DNA from 4 places in the Aliivibrio friggae genome. Region 3 is predicted to be linked to each of the others. Evidence: predicted binding sites of a transcription regulator. Region 3 holds the regulator's gene; each other region holds the start of a gene.
What was found. The regulator CRP, encoded in region 3, controls carbon source genes, mostly activating them, when cyclic AMP is high. The targets are predictions, from matches to a motif close to TGTGANNNNNNTCACA.
Positions count from the first base shown of each region.

Region 1: AC2INI_RS02465 (NupC/NupG family nucleoside CNT transporter) is a predicted target of CRP. The motif match lies at 2,900-2,915, and genes of this name have one in related genera.
Region 2: ectA (diaminobutyrate acetyltransferase) is a predicted target of CRP. The motif match lies at 2,376-2,391, and genes of this name have one in related genera.
Region 4: deoD (purine-nucleoside phosphorylase) is a predicted target of CRP. The motif match lies at 1,083-1,098, and genes of this name have one in related genera.

Region 1 covers NZ_CM170648.1:531,371-536,120, forward strand. Annotated here, with positions in the region: gene rimI (ribosomal protein S18-alanine N-acetyltransferase) at 1-190, shown strand, start outside; gene prfC (peptide chain release factor 3) at 276-1,856, shown strand; gene AC2INI_RS02460 (TatD family hydrolase) at 2,073-2,849, shown strand; gene AC2INI_RS02465 (NupC/NupG family nucleoside CNT transporter) at 3,049-4,305, shown strand; gene AC2INI_RS02470 (XapX domain-containing protein) at 4,579-4,749, shown strand.
Region 2 covers NZ_CM170649.1:372,915-377,664, reverse strand. Annotated here, with positions in the region: gene AC2INI_RS15235 (ectoine synthase) at 40-426, opposite strand; gene ectB (diaminobutyrate--2-oxoglutarate transaminase) at 441-1,706, opposite strand; gene ectA (diaminobutyrate acetyltransferase) at 1,732-2,265, opposite strand; gene AC2INI_RS15220 (MarR family winged helix-turn-helix transcriptional regulator) at 2,518-2,943, opposite strand; gene AC2INI_RS15215 (cytochrome b/b6 domain-containing protein) at 2,949-3,587, opposite strand; gene AC2INI_RS15210 (c-type cytochrome) at 3,720-4,151, shown strand; gene AC2INI_RS15205 (hypothetical protein) at 4,205-4,750, shown strand, end outside.
Region 3 covers NZ_CM170648.1:2,600,292-2,605,041, forward strand. Annotated here, with positions in the region: gene hslV (ATP-dependent protease subunit HslV) at 1-428, shown strand, start outside; gene hslU (ATP-dependent protease ATPase subunit HslU) at 451-1,785, shown strand; gene AC2INI_RS11995 (OsmC family protein) at 1,872-2,273, opposite strand; gene crp (cAMP-activated global transcriptional regulator CRP) at 2,519-3,151, shown strand; gene AC2INI_RS12005 (2-oxoadipate dioxygenase/decarboxylase family protein) at 3,221-4,015, opposite strand; gene astD (succinylglutamate-semialdehyde dehydrogenase) at 4,028-4,750, opposite strand, start outside.
Region 4 covers NZ_CM170649.1:974,360-979,109, forward strand. Annotated here, with positions in the region: gene AC2INI_RS17815 (IS1 family transposase) at 1-213, opposite strand, end outside; gene deoD (purine-nucleoside phosphorylase) at 265-975, opposite strand; gene AC2INI_RS17825 (potassium channel family protein) at 1,312-1,974, shown strand; gene AC2INI_RS17830 (TrkH family potassium uptake protein) at 1,971-3,335, shown strand; gene AC2INI_RS17835 (mechanosensitive ion channel family protein) at 3,436-4,509, opposite strand; gene AC2INI_RS17840 (cytochrome b/b6 domain-containing protein) at 4,527-4,750, opposite strand, start outside.

The DNA of each region.
Region 1 (4,750 bases), 880 kb from region 3:
GGAGTTTTTTATTGATATGTGTATGGAACAAAGCGCTGAGTCTGCTTGGCTTGAGGTGCGTGAAAGTAATGTTAACGCGATTTCTTTATATGAATCTGAAGGGTTTAATGAAGTGACTCGACGCCACGATTACTACCCAACAGCTAATGGTAAGGAAGATGCCATTATCATGAGTTATATATTCTTTTAATTCGGCGCTTTAGATAATCAACGTCTTTGAGTATAATCTCGCCTAATTACATCCTTTCTGAAATCTTACAGGATTATCAACGCTTATGTCTTTTTTACAAGAAGTGGGTAAACGCAGAACGTTTGCCATCATTTCTCACCCGGATGCGGGTAAAACAACCATTACTGAAAAAGTATTATTATTCGGAAACGCGATTCAAAAAGCGGGTACGGTAAAAGGTCGTGGTTCAAACCAGCACGCAAAATCAGACTGGATGGAAATGGAAAAAGAACGTGGTATCTCGGTAACTACGTCGGTAATGCAATTTCCATTTAACGGTTGCCTAGTTAACCTTCTTGATACTCCTGGACACGAAGATTTCTCGGAAGATACCTACCGTACATTAACAGCGGTAGATTCATGTCTAATGGTTATCGATGCGGCGAAAGGTGTCGAAGACCGTACTCGTAAACTAATGGAAGTAACACGTTTACGTGACACACCAATCGTTACGTTTATGAACAAATTAGACCGTGAAGTACGTGATCCAATGGAAGTGCTTGATGAAGTAGAAAGCGAGCTAGGAATGGCTTGTGCACCTATTTCATGGCCTATCGGTTGTGGTAAAGAGTTTAAAGGTGTTTATCACATTCATCGTGATGAAACGATCTTGTATGAATCAGGCCATGGCCATGAGATCCAAGAAGTTCGCACCATTAAAGGCTTAGATAACCCTGAATTGGATGCTGCAGTAGGTGCTGAACTGGCTGCAAGTGTGCGTGAAGAGTTAGAGCTTGTTATTGGCGCATGTCCTGAGTTTGATCTTGAATTATTCTTAGCGGGCGAGCTAACACCGGTTTATTTTGGTACTGCACTAGGTAACTTTGGTGTTGACCATATGCTAGAAGGCTTAACTGAGTGGGCTCCAGCACCACAAACTCGTGAAGCGGTAGAGCGTTCAGTAGAAGCTACAGAAGAGAAGTTCTCAGGCTTTGTATTTAAGATCCAAGCAAACATGGATCCTAAACACCGTGACCGTATTGCTTTCATGCGTATCGTGTCTGGTACTTATACTCAAAGCATGAAAATGAATCACGTCCGTACAGGTAAGAACGTTAGTATTTCTGATGCAGTAACCTTTATGGCAGGGGATCGCTCTCGTGCTGAAACGGCTTATGCAGGTGACATTATTGGTTTACATAACCATGGTACGATCCAAATCGGTGATACGTTCACGCAAGGTGAAAACTTGAAGTTCTCAGGTATTCCAAACTTTGCCCCTGAACTATTCCGTCGTATTCGCCTAAAAGATCCACTAAAACAAAAGCAACTGCTAAAAGGCCTTGTTCAACTTTCAGAAGAAGGTGCTGTACAGGTTTTCCGTCCACTACAAAACAATGATTTGATTGTTGGTGCGGTTGGTGTACTTCAGTTTGATGTGGTTGTTTCTCGTTTGAAATCTGAATATAACGTTGAAGCTATTTATGAAGGTATCAGTGTCGCAACCGCTCGTTGGGTTGAATGTACCGATGGTAAAATCATGGACGACTTCCAACGTAAAAACCAAACTAACCTAGCGTTAGATGGTGGCAATAACTTAACGTATATTGCACCGACGATGGTTAATTTGAATTTAGCGTCTGAGCGTTTCCCTGAGGTTCAATTCAGAGCAACTCGCGAACACTAATTAGCTATTTATCAAATAAATGAAACGGAGTCTTAATGGACTCCGTTTTTGTATCTATAGTTTACTTAGTCGCTGTTTTTAGTTTTGAAGTTAGAGGTGAGTTATGTGGAAAATTATTAAACAATGGATTAAAAAATATGATGCATGGTGCGAGTCTCTTGGCTTAACACCTGAAAATAAGCGCAGCTGTGTACCATATAAAAAAGAAGGTGAATAATGTCATTTGAATTTATTGACTCTCATTGTCATTTGGATTTTTCTCCTTTTTCTGAAAATGAACCGTATTATCTTCAAAAAGCTCAAGCGAAAGGCGTCAGCAAATTTATTGTTCCTAGTGTTAATCAATCTAATTGGGCTAACGTTGTCTCCTTATCACGTCAGAATGCATCAATTTATTATGCTTTAGGCATTCATCCTCTCTTTATCTCAAATGATCATCAATCTGAATTGGCCTCATTAAAGCTATTTGTCAACGAACATAGAGATAAGTGTGTTGCTGTTGGTGAGTGCGGCTTAGATTTTTGGGATAAAGAAAGTAATCGAGATATTCAAATTGATGTCTTTAGAGAGCAGTGCCTATTAGCCAAAATCCACCAACTTCCTTTAATTGTTCACAGTCGAAAAAGCCACGATCATGTTTTTAAAATACTGCGAGAAATAAAACCAGAGAAAGGGGGCGTTATCCATGGCTTTAGTGGCAGCTTGCAACAAGCAGAACAATTCATTTCTTTGGGGTTCTTGATTGGTGTTAGCGGAGTGATCACTTATGAGCGTGCAAAAAAAACAAGAGAGGTGATTGCTCAAATACCACTTGAGATGATTTTATTAGAAACTGATTCTCCAGATATGCCAATTAATGGATTTCAAGGGGAGCCCAATTCGCCAGATAAAGTGCTAAGTATCTATGAATACTTGTGTTTGCTTAGAAAAGAATCAAAGCAAACGGTTGCAAAAGCTGTTTATAAAAATACCACCTCTTTGTTTGGGATTTGAGTTATTTGTCATTACTTTAGGTGTAATTGATGAATATTTAGATTTCAATTAGTGATAAGAGTCACAATTATGAGTGAATACATGATGTACGGACGACGAATGTGTGACAACAGCATTACTTTATTGGTGCTTCAGTGAGTATAATCGCCCCCGCTAATTTGAAACACGCCAACAATCAATTTTAGGGAAACTTTTAACTATGAGCCTGTTAATGAGCTTGGTTGGGATTGTAGCACTGCTTGCTTTTGCAGTACTTCTATCTGATAACCGCAAAGCAATCAATCTACGTACTGTCGGTGGCGCTTTTGCCATTCAATTTCTTTTAGGTGCATTCATACTTTATGTACCTGTGGGTCGTGATGTACTTTTAGGTGCATCTGAAGCGGTTGCTAATGTAATAAACTACGGTAACACAGGTATCGAATTCTTATTCGGTGGCCTAGTATCGGGTAAAATGTTTGAATTATTTGGCGGCGGCGGTTTCATCTTCGCACTGCGTGTTCTTCCTGTAATCGTATTCTTTGCATCATTAACTGCGGTACTTTATTACCTTGGTATTATGCAAGTCGTGATTAACTTCCTAGGTGGTGCTCTTCAAAAAGCACTAGGCACTTCTCGTGCGGAATCACTTTCTGCTACTGCGAACATTTTCGTTGGTCAAACAGAAGCACCTCTAGTAGTTCGTCCATTCATTCCAAAAATGACTCAATCTGAATTGTTTGCAGTAATGTGTGGTGGTCTTGCTTCTGTTGCTGGTGGTGTACTTGCTGGTTATGCTTCTATGGGCGTGCCTCTAGAATACCTAATCGCGGCATCATTCATGGCTGCACCTGGTGGTCTTCTATTTGCTAAAATTCTTAAACCAGAAACGGAAACTCCGGTTGATCAATTTGATGCTTTAGAACAAGAAGGCGCAGACAAACCTGCAAACGTAATTGATGCCGCAGCTGCTGGTGCAGCAACAGGTATGCAACTTGCGTTAAACGTAGGTGCAATGCTTCTTGCATTCATCGGTCTAATCGCTCTAATCAACGGTATCCTTGGTGGTGTTGGTGGTTGGTTCGGTATGCCAGACATTACTCTAGAGCTTATTCTTGGTTACATCTTTGCTCCAGTTGCATTCATTATCGGTGTGCCGTGGGAAGAAGCGACAATCGCAGGTTCATTCCTTGGTCAAAAACTGGTAGTTAACGAATTCGTTGCTTACCTAAACTTTGCACCGTACCTAGCTGAAGGCGCTGAAGTAGTTCTTTCTGAGAAAACAAAAGCAATCATTTCATTCGCATTATGTGGTTTTGCTAACCTTTCTTCTGTAGCGATTCTACTTGGTGGTTTAGGTAGCCTTGCTCCTGAACGTCGTCATGATATCGCTAAGATGGGTATGAAAGCTGTTGCTGCTGGTACATTATCAAACTTAATGTCTGCAACAATCGCAGGTCTATTCCTATCTCTATAATCATTATAGAGTAAGTTAGATACCTAAAAACCCGCATTCAATGCGGGTTTTTTTATATCTATAGAAAAGAAAAAATTGTGATGTCTGAATGAATCGTTTTCACACTTTTTAGGTAAAAAGTTTGAGATGCAAACCGATTGCGTTACTCGTTAGAAACATAAGCAGTAAATTAACTTGGTATAATGTGAGGCATAGTAAAGAGAAACACAGCTAGATTATCAAAAATAAACTATGTTTAATGCATACATATAATGAGAATCTAGAGAGTTAATTATGAATGAAGTTCTATTGTCTATATTTGCAGGTTTGATTGTTGGCGTTGTTTTTTCAGCAATTAAATTACCTATTCCAGCACCACCTGTTTTATCAGGAGTGATGGGGATTGTCGGTGTTTACGCCGGTGCAGTCGGTTATCAATGGATAATTGAACGTTTCTTTTCATAAT
Region 2 (4,750 bases), on a different replicon from region 3:
TTTATACCATCCTAAATAAATACTAAGGGGATTTAGTGTTTAATCTAAGATAGGGTAAACGCCGTTTTTATCGTGAACTTCAGCACCAGTGATCGGTGGATTGAAGACACACGCCATGACCATTTCTTTGTCTTTATAAGCACGTAAGAAGTGTTCGTCATGCTTATCAAGAATATACAAAGTGCCTGGTTTTATTGGGTAGGTTTCGCCGCCAATAATTTCGATCTCTCCTTCACCACTCATACAATATACCGACTCTAAGTGGTTCTTGTAGTGAATGTGAGTTTCTGTGTTTTCATAAATAGTCGTAATGTGGAAAGAGAAACCCATGTTGTCATTCTTCAACAACATTCTTACGCTTTCCCATGTTTCTGATGCTACGCGTCGTTCGCTATCACGACATTCGTCTAGTGTTCTAACAATCATTGTTTCGTCCCTGATTAAGATGCTTTTTTGAAGTGTTTTTCGGCAATATTGTCAATTGCGTTTTCAAAGATGGTTAGGCCTTTTTCTAGCTCTGACTCTGTGATCGTCAGTGGGCAGAAGAATTTAACAACTTCATCAGATGGACCAGCAGTTTCAATGATCATGCCGTTCTTAAAACAATCTTTAGCGATATCACTTGAGATAATGCCGTCTTTACACTCAATACCAATCATCATGCCACGACCTTTTTGCTGAACAAACAGCTTAGGGTAGCGTTTTACGGCACGAAGAATGACATCACTGACTTTTTGAGAGATCTGTTTAATATGCTCTTCAAAATTTGAATTTGACCAGTAAATCTCTAGTGCTTTTGCAGCAGTAATGAAAGCGTGATTGTTACCACGGAAAGTACCGTTATGCTCACCTGGTTTCCATTCATCTAATTCTGGTTTTAGTAAGACAACCGCCATTGGTAAGCCGTAGCCACCAATAGATTTAGATAGCGTAACCATATCTGGTTTAATACCTGATGGCTCAAAACTGAAGAAGGTGCCAGTACGACCACAGCCAGCTTGGATATCATCAACAATCATTAGAATATCGTTGGCTTTACAAATCTTGCTTAAACGTTGTAACCAGTGATTTGATGCGACGTTTAATCCACCTTCACCTTGTACAGTTTCTAAAAGCACAGCAGCAGGTTTATCTAAACCACTTGAATTATCAGATAGCATGGTTTCAAACAGGTTAAGGCCATCGATATCGGCATAACCTTCAAAAGGAATGCGAGTGATGTTGTTTAAGCTAAAACCTGCACCTTGGCGATGGTGTTGATTACCTGTCGCTGCTAATGCTCCTGCAGTACACCCGTGGAAACCATTAGTGAAGGCGACAATGTTAGTTCGATTGGTGACTTTACGTGCCAGTTTTAAAGCGGCCTCAACGGCATTGGTTCCGGTTGGACCGGTAAACTGAACCTTATAATCTAGATTTCTAGGTTTAAGAATATAGTTATTCAATGCATTCAAGAAAGTGGCTTTTGCACTTGAGTGCATGTCTAAGCCGTGCGTAATACCATCTGTTTCGATGTATTCAAGTAAAGCTTGCTTTAAGACTGGATTGTTGTGACCGTAGTTGAGTGATCCGGCTCCAGCAAGGAAGTCTAAGTAACGTTCGCCGCTTTCGGTTTCTAGCCAACATCCTTTTGCTTTTTGAAAGATAACTGGAAAACTGTTTGAGTATGAACGTACTTTTGATTCTTGCTTCTTGAAAATATTCATGATGAGTCCGTTTATGATTCCTATTTTATTTTAGAGCGATACGATACAAATATTCAGTATCGTGCTTGCCTTTGAAATGAGCTTCTTTGTCTAGAAACGTAGTCACTTCACCTCGGTCACCATGCTCGGCATCCAGCTTTTTAAATAGCGACCAAGAGGCGTCGTTGGCTTTGGTGATCGTCGTTTCTAAGAATTCTGTGTGCTTGAGGTTTTTTCGCTGTAAAAGCTCATTTAGCATGGAGTAAGCTAAACCTTTACCTCGGTAGCGAGGAGAGACCGCGACTTGCCAGATGAATAATGTTTTTGGGTCATCAGGCTTATGGTAACCAGAGATAAAACCAGCAAGGTTGCCGTCTTTCTCTGCTAAAACGCAGGTCTTACTGAAATGTGTAGATTGAAGGAAATTACAGTATGAAGAGTTGATATCAAGAGGGGGACACTCGGTGATCAATGCATAAACATCGTCACCGTCTGTCCTTGATGGTTCTCTAAATGTCCATTTTTTGCTGGGTTCAATATCCATGCTTGAACACAATATTCTGGGCGCTGCAATAGTCATATGTAAATACATATCCTTTGTACTCTAATTAAATTCCTTTTTATTATGGGCATTTTTAGAGATGCAAAGGCAAGCTAATCACAAAAAAAGCGTGTTTCTTAGCCGTTTAATGCGACATTGATCTCACTTTTATGTTTTTATTTAGTTAGAGTTCTATGTATTTTGTTGTGTGAAATAGATCAATTTCATGTTTTTTTTATAAAAAAATAGCCCATTCTAGTGGGCTATTTATCGTGTTTTATTAGAGATAATTTATACAGCAGCGACCATTTTCTGCAGTAATCGAATCATCTCTTTTTGCTCCTTTAGATCAAGAGAGCTAAGCACTTCTTTATTCACCTTCATAGGGATCGGCAAAAGTGTTTCTTTTAATGCTCGGCCTTCATCTGTGAGGTAAATACGAAATGAACGACGGCTGTTGGGATCTGCTTGTCGCTCAACAAGGCCAAGTTTTTCTAATTTATCTAATGTTCGTGTTGTTGTGGAGTTTTCCACTTTTGATTTTTCAGCAATATCACGTTGAGTTACTCCTTCTTCTTCCCATAAACACATCATGGTTGGCCAAAGAGCAACAGTTAAACCGTGCTGTTTTAATTCTGCTTCGAAATTCTTTGAGGCTTGGTTGGCAATAACGTTAATCATCCATCCAAAGCTGCTTTGACGATCAAATTCTTCCATTGTGTTTAAACTCCTGCGCTTACAACTATTGCAATGGTAACTAATCCGGTGGCAATAAGCACCAATAATGCACGTCTATTTGATACAAACATCAGGTTCGACGAGGCTTGATTTTCTGTCAGTTTCTTCTGTACGCCAGAGATCATTGCCCAAACAAGTGGTTTTGAGCGTAGTTTATAAAAGAGAATAGCAATTAAGTGCAAGATGACTAATGCCGGTAGTAAACGTGCACATATTCCATGCAGGGTAACGAAAACATCAAAGACATCATCATTTAAGACGATATCAGCGTAAGGGATGTGATCGAATAACCCCGCTAACGCTATGCCGGTAATACATTGAATAAGTAAGGTACAAATTAATCCGATAACCATCCAAGACCCTGCTGGATTATGGCCTATTTTTGATGGTTCTTTTCCTAATAAATAACGAATGGTACGTTTTGGGGAAGCAATAAATTTTTTAAAACGACTCGTATCACTGCCGATAAATCCCCATACAATTCGCCACATAATAAGAGTAAATAGCGCTAAACCTAAATAGATATGTGGCCCTTCACCGTTAAAGCCACTTGCGGCTAATCCGATAAAAAGCAGTGCTTGAAGCCAATGATATATGCGTGTTGGTAAATCCCAAATCTTCATTTTCTTGTTCCTAATTGATGGATGTTTTAACTAACGGAGAATAATTTACATCACAATAGTTGCATAAGCAACTGTTGTGATGTAAATTAAATGCAACTTGAAGCGAGACAGACATCTATTAGAGAGAAAATAATGAAAAAATTAGTACTTAGTTTATGTGTTTTACTACCAAATATTGCATTTGCTCAAGCGAGTGTTGACCTCATTAATACAAGACAACAGGCTTTTGTACATATCGAAAATCAATCAGAGCAAGTTGAAGGCATGATTGATGAAGATGCACCTAAGTGGAACGAAATTGAATTGATCAGCCATGAACTTTCTAAACATAGCCAATTACTAACTACAGCATTTCCGGAAGGTAGCCAAGATGGCAGTAAAGCAAAAGAAGCGATATGGAATAAACCTGAAAAGTTTAATCAATTGATGCAAGAGATGGATAGTGGCTTTGTTCAACTTTATCTAGCAAGCCAACAACAAGATAAAGCATTAGCAGAAGCAGGTTTAGAGCAAGCACAAGATACTTGTAATGCGTGTCACCGTTCTTACCGCTCACGTTTTTAAGTAATCCCTGATTAGAACAATACAAAAATCATTAAATTAGAGAGAGTAAAGTCATGAAAAAATTAATTAAATCAACATTATTGATCGCATCACTATTTGGATTTTCAACGCTAACACAAGCAGCTGATTACGGTGTTTCATTAAACTGGAATACAACCAATGTTGAAAAAGTACTGGAGTTAATGAGTGCTCAACGTTCCGCATTCGGAGAATTAATTAAGCAAAAAGAAATTAAAGATATGTTTATTTCTGAAAGTGATATTGACGGAAAACCAATGGGTATTCTTCGCTTTGTGATCCAAGCAGATAGTGAAAAAGAGGTTAAAAGTAAACTAGCATCACTTCCTTTTTATAAAGAAAACATCGTTAAGATTTCTAATATTCAGTTGTTAGGGGGTAAGTGGTTAGATAACACTCCGGTAAATAAAAACTATGCACTGATGTTTGAATGGAATACTGATATTGATGTGATGGAAATGGATCGTGTCATTGGGATTGATTTACAGCGTGTGGTTTCTTTGAATGCATCGGGCCTAGTGACTTCGTCGTATATTAATACTCAAACAGTGAAAGATGGTTCTACTCGTCCAACTTATTCT
Region 3 (4,750 bases):
AAAAAGTACGTCGCCTATACAATGATTCAGTACTTGTTGGCTTTGCAGGCAGCACTGCCGATGCCTTTATTCTGTTCGACCTGTGTGAACGTAAATTAGAAATGCACCAAGGCAACCTAACTAAAGCTGCGGTTGAGTTAGCAAAAGAGTGGCGCAGTGACCGTACTCTACGTCGTCTTGAAGCAATGTTAATCGTTGCTGATAAAACGACCTCTTTAATCATCAGTGGTACAGGTGATTTAATCAATGCTGATAATGATCTATTAACTATTGGTTCTGGTGGTTACTTTGCTCGCTCTGCAGCGACGGCATTACTAGAAAACACCGATTTAGATGCTCGTGAAATTGCCACAAAAGCACTGACTATTGCTGGCGATATTGACGTCTACACTAACCATAATCATACCGTTGAAGAACTGAACGTTTAACGACAAATAATAAGGAATACCCATGTCTGAGATGACTCCTCGTGAAATTGTACACGAATTAGATAGCCATATTATTGGTCAAGATAAAGCAAAGCGTTCAGTGGCAATCGCATTGCGTAACCGCTGGCGTCGTATGCAACTTAACCCTGAGCTTCGCTCTGAAGTAACGCCTAAAAATATTTTGATGATAGGTCCAACAGGTGTTGGTAAAACTGAAATTGCCCGCCGTTTAGCTAAATTAGCAAACGCGCCATTCATTAAAGTTGAAGCGACTAAGTTCACCGAAGTTGGCTATGTTGGCAAAGAAGTTGATAGCATCATTCGTGACTTAACTGATGTGGCAATGAAAATGACCCATCAACAAGCGGTAGAAAAAGTAAAATTCCGCGCTGAAGAGCAAGCAGAAGATCGCATCCTTGATATTTTATTACCACCAGCACGCGATGCATGGGGTAAAAATGAAGAAGGTGATAATAACTCTGGCACTCGCCAATCTTTCCGTAAGAAATTACGTGAAGGCAAACTAGACGACAAAGAAATTGAAGTTGATGTTGCAGCCCCTCAAGTTGGCGTAGAGATCATGGCTCCTCCTGGTATGGAAGAGATGACAAACCAACTTCAAGGCATGTTCCAGAATCTTTCTGGCGGCGACACCACTAAAAAGCGCAAAATGAAGATTAAAGATGCGCTTAAAGCACTGACTGAAGAAGAAGGTGTGAAGCTGGTTAATCCTGAAGAGCTAAAAGAACAAGCCATCTTCAATGTTGAAAACCATGGCATTGTCTTTATCGATGAAATTGATAAGATCTGTAAAGGCTCAAACTCTCAGTCTGGTGATGTTTCCCGTGAAGGTGTACAACGTGATTTACTTCCGTTAGTTGAAGGTAGCACAGTAAGTACTAAACACGGCATGGTAAAAACAGACCACATGCTATTTATCACATCGGGTGCTTTCCAAATGGCAAAACCATCTGATTTAATCCCAGAACTACAAGGTCGTTTACCGATCCGAGTTGAGCTTGAAGCACTTACAGCTAATGACTTTAAACGTATTCTAACAGAGCCAAATGCATCGTTAACAGAGCAATACATTGCTTTATTGGCGACAGAGAATGTGAATGTTGAATTTACTGAAGATGGGATTAGCCGTATTGCTGAATCTGCATTCCAAGTGAACGAAAGCACAGAAAATATTGGTGCTCGTCGTCTGCATACCGTGATGGAGCGTCTGATGGAAGAGATCTCTTATGACGCATCAGAAAAAGACGGTGAAAGCCTTGTGGTTGATGCAGATTATGTCACTTTGCGTTTAGGTAAATTAGTTGCAGATGAAGATTTAAGCCGCTTTATCCTGTAATAAATAATTATCACACCAAAAATAAAGCCTTACTCTATAAAATGAGTAAGGCTTTTTCTTGATTGTCATTTAATCAAAAATAGCGATTAAGCTAAAATCTCCCAAGAATGTGTCATTTCAATGCCTTCCCCCAGCATTAGACACACAGAACAATATTTTTGTAATGAATCCGCAGTCACCTTCTCAACAACTGCCTTATCAAGATCATGACCTGATACTTCGAAGTGAATATTTACATGAGTAAATATTTTTGGTGCCGTTGCTCTGCGCTCACTTGATACTTTTGCGATGCAAGCTGTGACTGCTTGATCTGCTGATTTCAAACCATCAACAACATCAACTGAACTGCAGCCACCCGCAGCCATTAGCACTAATTCCATTGGGCTTGGTGCCTTTTCTCCACCATTACCATCCATTACAACAGAGTGACCAGATTGAGATTGACCTAAGAAAGTAAATCCATCAATCCATTTAACTTCAGCGTTCATAAAAGCCTCTTTACTATATAAAAGGAAAACTCGTGATCCATTTCACGAAATTGTGCCCTTGGTCGCACATTTCATACGATCAAAGTCAAGAAATCAACGGCGAAACAGGGTATGATTTTATCAATTATCTCAACGAACATGCAGCCTTGTTCCGATAACCATATTGTATAGGCCAAACTGATATTTGGCTCAGTTATTTTAAAATGGACATCGCCTACTTGGCAAACGCAGAGGAAGTATAAAGTATGGTTCTAGGTAAACCTCAGACAGATCCAACATTAGAGTGGTTCTTATCTCATTGTCACATTCATAAGTATCCTTCAAAAAGTACTTTGATCCACGCTGGTGAAAAAGCTGAGACTCTTTACTACATCGTAAAAGGTTCTGTTGCTGTACTAATTAAAGATGAAGAAGGAAAGGAAATGATCCTTTCTTACCTTAACCAAGGTGACTTCATTGGTGAGCTTGGCTTGTTTGAAGAAGGTCAAGAACGTTCAGCATGGGTTCGTGCAAAAAGTCCTTGTGAAGTTGCTGAGATTTCATTTAAGAAATTCCGTCAACTTATCCAAGTAAACCCAGATATTCTGATGCGTCTTTCTGCTCAAATGGCAACTCGTCTACAAATCACTAGCCAAAAAGTAGGTGATTTAGCATTCCTAGACGTTACAGGCCGTATCGCTCAGACTCTATTGAATCTAGCTAAACAACCAGATGCAATGACTCACCCAGATGGCATGCAAATTAAGATCACTCGTCAAGAGATCGGTCAAATTGTAGGTTGTTCACGTGAAACTGTTGGCCGTATCTTGAAGATGCTTGAAGAGCAAAACTTGATTTCTGCACACGGTAAAACAATTGTAGTTTACGGTACTCGTTAATTTAACGCTACCTTAAACAAATAAAAACGCAGCCCTTGAGCTGCGTTTTTTTATGCCTAAATTTTAGAATTAACTGTCTGTGCTTTCAAAAATCTTATCAGCAGATGCAGCGACAAATCCTGTATATATCTTGCCATTAGGTAGCGAATAACGCTTAGCAAACTCATAAAATCCACCAGGAATTTCAAACTCACCCTCAGTAAAATTCACTTTCACTTTATCCGCCATTGTTGATGACTGCTCTAAGTAAACCTCAGGAGAGCCTTTCACTTCACCACCCACTTCGTTCATTGCAAAACCTGCATCACGTAAGTGTTGGTTCACATCAACCACTTCAGCAAAGGCTTCAAGCTGATTAACGTAAACCGTAAAGTGATTAGCGCCATAACCATGAGCCGCTAACCAAGAAGCGTACTCACTTTCCTTCGCTAATACTTGATAGTCTTCGAAACTTAATGTCCAAGGCCTACCGGAAGAAAGAAAATCACTGGTGGCAAAATAGTGGGCTGGTACTTGTTCAACCAAGCCATGAATAATGTCCTGTATTTCAGGTGATAGCTCTTCTACTAATAATTCACTAATAAAAACGAGTGGTGCATTAGGATCTGGGTGTTCAAAATGCTGCGCTTTCAGTTTTTTAGCTTCAAAGTCATAAGTCTCACACGCTTTATAGCCTATTGCTAAAAATGGTGCAGCAAGAGTCTGTAGTCCAACTTTAGGTAAATTAAACGTACGTAGCGCAATATGATCGTTAATCAGTTCATCGTTATTAGATAGTAATTGATGAACCTTCCCAGCAGATGGGGATAAGCGCGCAATATAATCTTGCCACAATGACGAAAATAAAGAGTTTACATTATTCATGTTTATCGCCTCTTATAGAGTTAAACCCGGAGAGAGTTGAGCTGGAATTTCACACGCATCTCCTTCCATTGATGCCATTGGGTATGCACAATAATCCGCAGCGTAATAAGCACTTGGTTTCATGTTTCCTGATGCACCCGGACCACCAAATGGCGCGTCACCACTTGCTCCAGTCAGTTGACGGTTACGGTTTACAATACCTGCACGAATATGCTCTACAAAATATTCCCACTCACTGTCATCCGTTGAAACAAGGCCTGCCGATAAACCATAACGAGTGTCATTAGCAAGCTCTACGGCTTCTTCTAATGTCTCGTAACGCACCACTTGCAGTAATGGTCCAAAGTATTCTTCATCTGGTAATTCAGCAACCTTAGTCGCATCAATAATACCGGGTGAAACGAAGGCATGACCTAAGCTTTTGGCTTCGAGTAAAGACTCGCCACCCAAGTCTTGTAAACTCTTCTGGGCGTTTAGAATAAATTCTGCCGCTGCGACTGATATTTGCGAGCCCATAAACGGAGCGTTATCAGCAAACGGTTGGTCAACAACGATACTTTTTGCCACTTCAACAAGGCGAACTAACAATTCATCGCCTGCTTTTCCAATAGGAACATATAAGCGACGAGCACATGTACAACGTTGACCCGCACTAATGAATGCCGATTGAATAATGGTGTAAACTGCCGCTTCTTGATCACCAAAATCTTTTGAAATAACCATCGGGTTATTGCC
Region 4 (4,750 bases), on a different replicon from region 3:
GTCTTGACGAGCAAGTTCATTCAATACTTCATTGTTATTGATTAAGGGAGGAAAAGCACCACATTTCCTGCAAACTAATGCTGGTCGCTTAGGGTTAGTGCGTTGAACTAAATAATGTTGTTCATCGCTATCACCAAAATTGTCACACGCCAATGTTTTACAAAAATTGAGTTGTAACCCTTTAGCAGCCAACGGCAGTTTTTCGGTCGGCACTAGACGCCCCTTATAGATTTATAGCGCCAGACCTTTCTGGCGCAAACATAATTACAGTTTAATCGCTGTTTCTAGCGCAACTGTCATCATGTCGTTGAATGATTTTTGACGATCTTCAGAGCTTAATTTCTCACCGCGTTTGATGTGGTCTGAAACCGTTAGAATAGTTAGGGCTTTTGCACCTAAATCTGCGGCTACACCATAAATGCCTGCCGCTTCCATATCAACACCAAGAATGCCTAATTTTTCCATTTTGTCGAACAGATCAGCTTCTGGAGAGTAGAAAAGGTCAGCAGAGAATACATTACCTACTTTTACAGGTACGTTTAACTCACGCGCTTGAGCAACGGCTGTTTCTAACAGACCGAAATCAGCGATAGCTGCGAAGTCGTGGTTGTTGAAACGAATACGGTTTACTTTTGAATCAGTTGATGCACCCATACCAATAACAACGTCCATTAATTTAACGTCATCATGCACTGCGCCACAGCTACCAACACGAATTACGTTCTTCACGCCGAACTCTGCGATTAGCTCATGAACATAGATACAACAAGATGGAATACCCATGCCGTGGCCCATTACCGATACTTTTTTACCTTTGTAAGTACCAGTGTAACCAAACATATTACGCACATCACATACTTGAGTAACATCTTCTAGGAAGTTTTCAGCAATGAATTTTGCGCGTAGTGGATCACCTGGCATTAGAACTGTTTCTGCGAAATCACCAAGTTGAGCATTAATGTGTGGGGTAGCCATAATAAGGTCTCCGGTTCTCAAAAGTTAAATATAATTCAGTGTAACTAAAAATGTTGAACAATCTTGTTCGTTATGTGGCTATTTTATGCCTATATTTTAAGGTGTCATGAGATTAAGGTCACATTTTACCTTAGATCTTACATTATTTTTGCTATTGATAACTAAATCCGTTGAAAGTAAAGGAGCAATCGCAACCTTTTGCGTGTCTTAGCTTTAATACAGTCATGGAGTTTCTTTAATCAAGAACCTCAATTAGATTGAACTTAGGATTATCTAAGAGGATGATGCAAAAACGAAACTTCTCTTATCTCGTGATTATAAAAGTGAGTGAATTGGATGAAAGCAAAAAATAAACAATATGCAGTGATTGGGTTAGGTCGTTTTGGGCTAACGGTATGTGAAGAATTACACCAATACGGTTCACAAGTGCTGGCTATTGATATAAATGAAGAGCGAGTTAAAAAGGCCACTGATTTTGTATCCACAGCAATCGTTGCTAATTGTGCTAATGAAGAGACGATTTCTGAATTGAAACTCGATGAGTACGATATGGTGATGGTCGCGATTGGCTCTGATATTAATGCGAGTATTTTAACGACACTAGTGCTTAAAGAGGCAGGTGTTAAGACGGTTTGGGTAAAAGCGAACGATAAGTTTCATGCTAAAATTCTGACAAAAATAGGGGCTGACCATATTATCCTCCCAGAAAGAGACATGGGGATCCGCGTGGCAAGAAAAATGTTAGATAGACGCGTATTTGATTTTCATTTGTTGGGGAGTGGGTTAGCAATAACCGAGATCGTGATTGGTGGTGATAATATGGGGAAATCATTAGGACAGCTAGATTTTTGCAAAATGTCTGAGGTGAAAATACTTGCGATTAAACGTGGTCCTGAAATCATGACCGCACCGGAGCACAGTAAAGAGCTTGAAATCGGAGATATTCTTATTATTGTTGGGCCAGAAGAAAAATTGGCGCAAAAAATTAAAACATTATGAATTACTTACCAAAGCGTGGATTGTTTCCATTAAAGAATAACCAAAAAGCAAAAGAGTGGTCTGAACCAAGGATCATCCTTTTCTCATTTTTGGCTATTCTTTTACCTTCTGCATTGCTGCTTACTCTGCCAGTATTCTCTGTTTCTGGCTTGAGTTTCATGGATGCATTATTTACAGCGACCTCGGCAATCAGTGTAACAGGGCTTGGTGTGGTCGATACCGGCTCTCACTTTACGATAAGCGGAAAAATCGTTTTAATGTTTCTGATGCAAATAGGCGGCCTTGGACAAATGACCTTGTCTGCGGTTTTACTTTATGTATTTGGTTTGCGTTTAAGTTTGCGTCAACAAGCATTGGCAAAAGAAGCGTTAGGTCAAGAAAAGAAAGTGAACCTACGTAAGTTGATAAAAAGTATTATCTGCTTTGCTTTAGTCGCAGAGCTGATAGGTATGATTATTCTCTCTTTTCGTTGGGTTCCTGATCTTGGTTTAGCAAAAGGCTTATTCTATGCCGCGTTCCACTCTATCTCGGCATTTAATAACGCTGGGTTCTCTTTATTCTCAGATAGCTTAATGGGTTATGTGGGGGATCCGTTGGTTATTTTTACTTTATCGTGTTTGTTTATTGGTGGTGGTTTAGGTTTTACCGTTATCGTCGATTTAGTTAAAAACAGCTCAAAAGGGTTTAGTCGTCTCCAATTGCATACAAAAATAATGGTTATTGCAACGCCAACACTATTAATTATTGGTACCTTATTTTTCTATGTACTTGAATATAATAACCCAAGCACATTAGCGTCATTATCTGCAGGTGATAAATGGTTAGCCGCCTTCTTTCAATCAGCAAGTGCTCGTACTGCCGGCTTTAACAGTGTGGATTTAACTCACTTCACGCAACCTGCGTTGTTTATTATGATCATATTGATGCTAATTGGTGCTGGCTCAACCTCTACTGGTGGGGGCTTAAAAGTGTCGACCATTACCGTTGCGGCCGTTGCCACTTGGACTTTCTTACGTCAGAAAAAGCATGTAGTGATGTTTAAAAGAACCGTGAGTTGGCCGATTGTGACTAAATCTCTGGCGATTATTGTTGTGAGTGGATCGTTGCTTTCAATTGCTATGTTTTCATTGATGCTGACTGAGAATACTGGGTTTGATAAGGTGATGTTTGAAGTAATTTCAGCCTTTGCTACCGTTGGTTTAACGGCGGGCTTAACCGCTGAGCTGTCAGAACCTGGCAAGTTTATTATGGTTATCGTGATGATTATAGGTCGTATCGGGCCATTAACTTTAGCCTATATGCTTGCAAGGCCAGAAACATCGCGAGTGAAATACCCTGAAGAGAATGTGTTAACGGGTTAACGCTAGAAACATCATAAGCAGTATATAGAGGGCATCAACTTAGAGTGGATGCCCTTTTTTGTTATTTATTCACCCAATTATCTGCTCAGTCTAATCGATACTAATTAACGGGCAGTTGTTCAATTTTTACTGTTTGTGTAGGGAAAGCAATCTCGGCATTGTGTTGAGCGATAATGTCACCAATTTTGATCAACACATCTTGCTTCACTTCATGGTATTCAATCCAATTAACCGTTTTGGTAAAGGTATATACCAATAGATCCAAAGAGGATGGGCCAAAGCCATTAAAATTGACGATTAATGTTTGATTAGAATCGATATCATTATGATTAATTAACATCGTTTTTATGTCACTTACGATCAGCCCAATGTTACTTATGTCATCGTAACGAATACCAATATCTTCTTTGATACGACGATTCAGCATTCTTGATGGGTTCTCTACCACGATATTACTGAATACAGAGTTGGGTACATAAAGAGGGCGTTTATCAAAGGTTCTGATCACGGTCATACGCCAACCAATACGTTCAACCGTTCCTTCTAAAGAGCGATCAGGCGATCGGATCCAATCTCCTACTTTAAATGGGCGATCAAAATAGATCATCATGCCACCGAAGAAATTAGACAGTAAATCTTTGGCCGCTAAACCGACAACTAAGCCACCGACACCGCCAAAGGTTAATAATCCAGATAAACTTAATCCCATACCTTGCATTAAAGAAAGGATGCCGAGTGATATAAAGATTAATCGGATTACTTTTCCTACCGCAAGGACGGTGGTCTCATCGTGCTTAGGGTTTATAAGAACTTGCTTCTCGATAAGAGTAGTGAGGCGTAATGCAGACCAAATAAAACTCCAGACAAGAATAAATATTTGTAATTCAGGTAACCAAGTCGTACTAAAATGCGTGTGAGTGGTCAACAATATCTTGAGAGAAGCGGTCGCTGGCCATAACCAAATGACTAAGGTTATAGGAGATGAAATAGCTGTGAAGACAGCGTCATCCCAAGGGAGTTGGGTTTTGGCTGCAATATGGTGAAGGCGCTGAACAATAACGCGCCAAGATAACCATAGAAAAGCACTAAATAAAGAGATCACGATTATGTTTTGTGCCCAATCGTGATCTTTAAATTCTAATAGGGTGTTCCACCAATCAAGGAAACGAGTCATTGATAGTTCTCTTTTATTTAAAAAAGATAGCTTATCACTTCGCCTGCCCAAAAAAAGTAGATAAGGAAAAATATCACTGCAAAAATTCCCCATGCAATGGCAGCATGTTTCATTTTTGGACTATTTCCTGTGAGCTCGGCATATCCTGTCAACATTGGCTTAATTAAATTAATCCCTTTGAGTCGATAAAAGAAAACCGCGGCAATGTGTAAGCCTATAAACCCAAGAAGAACATCAAAGT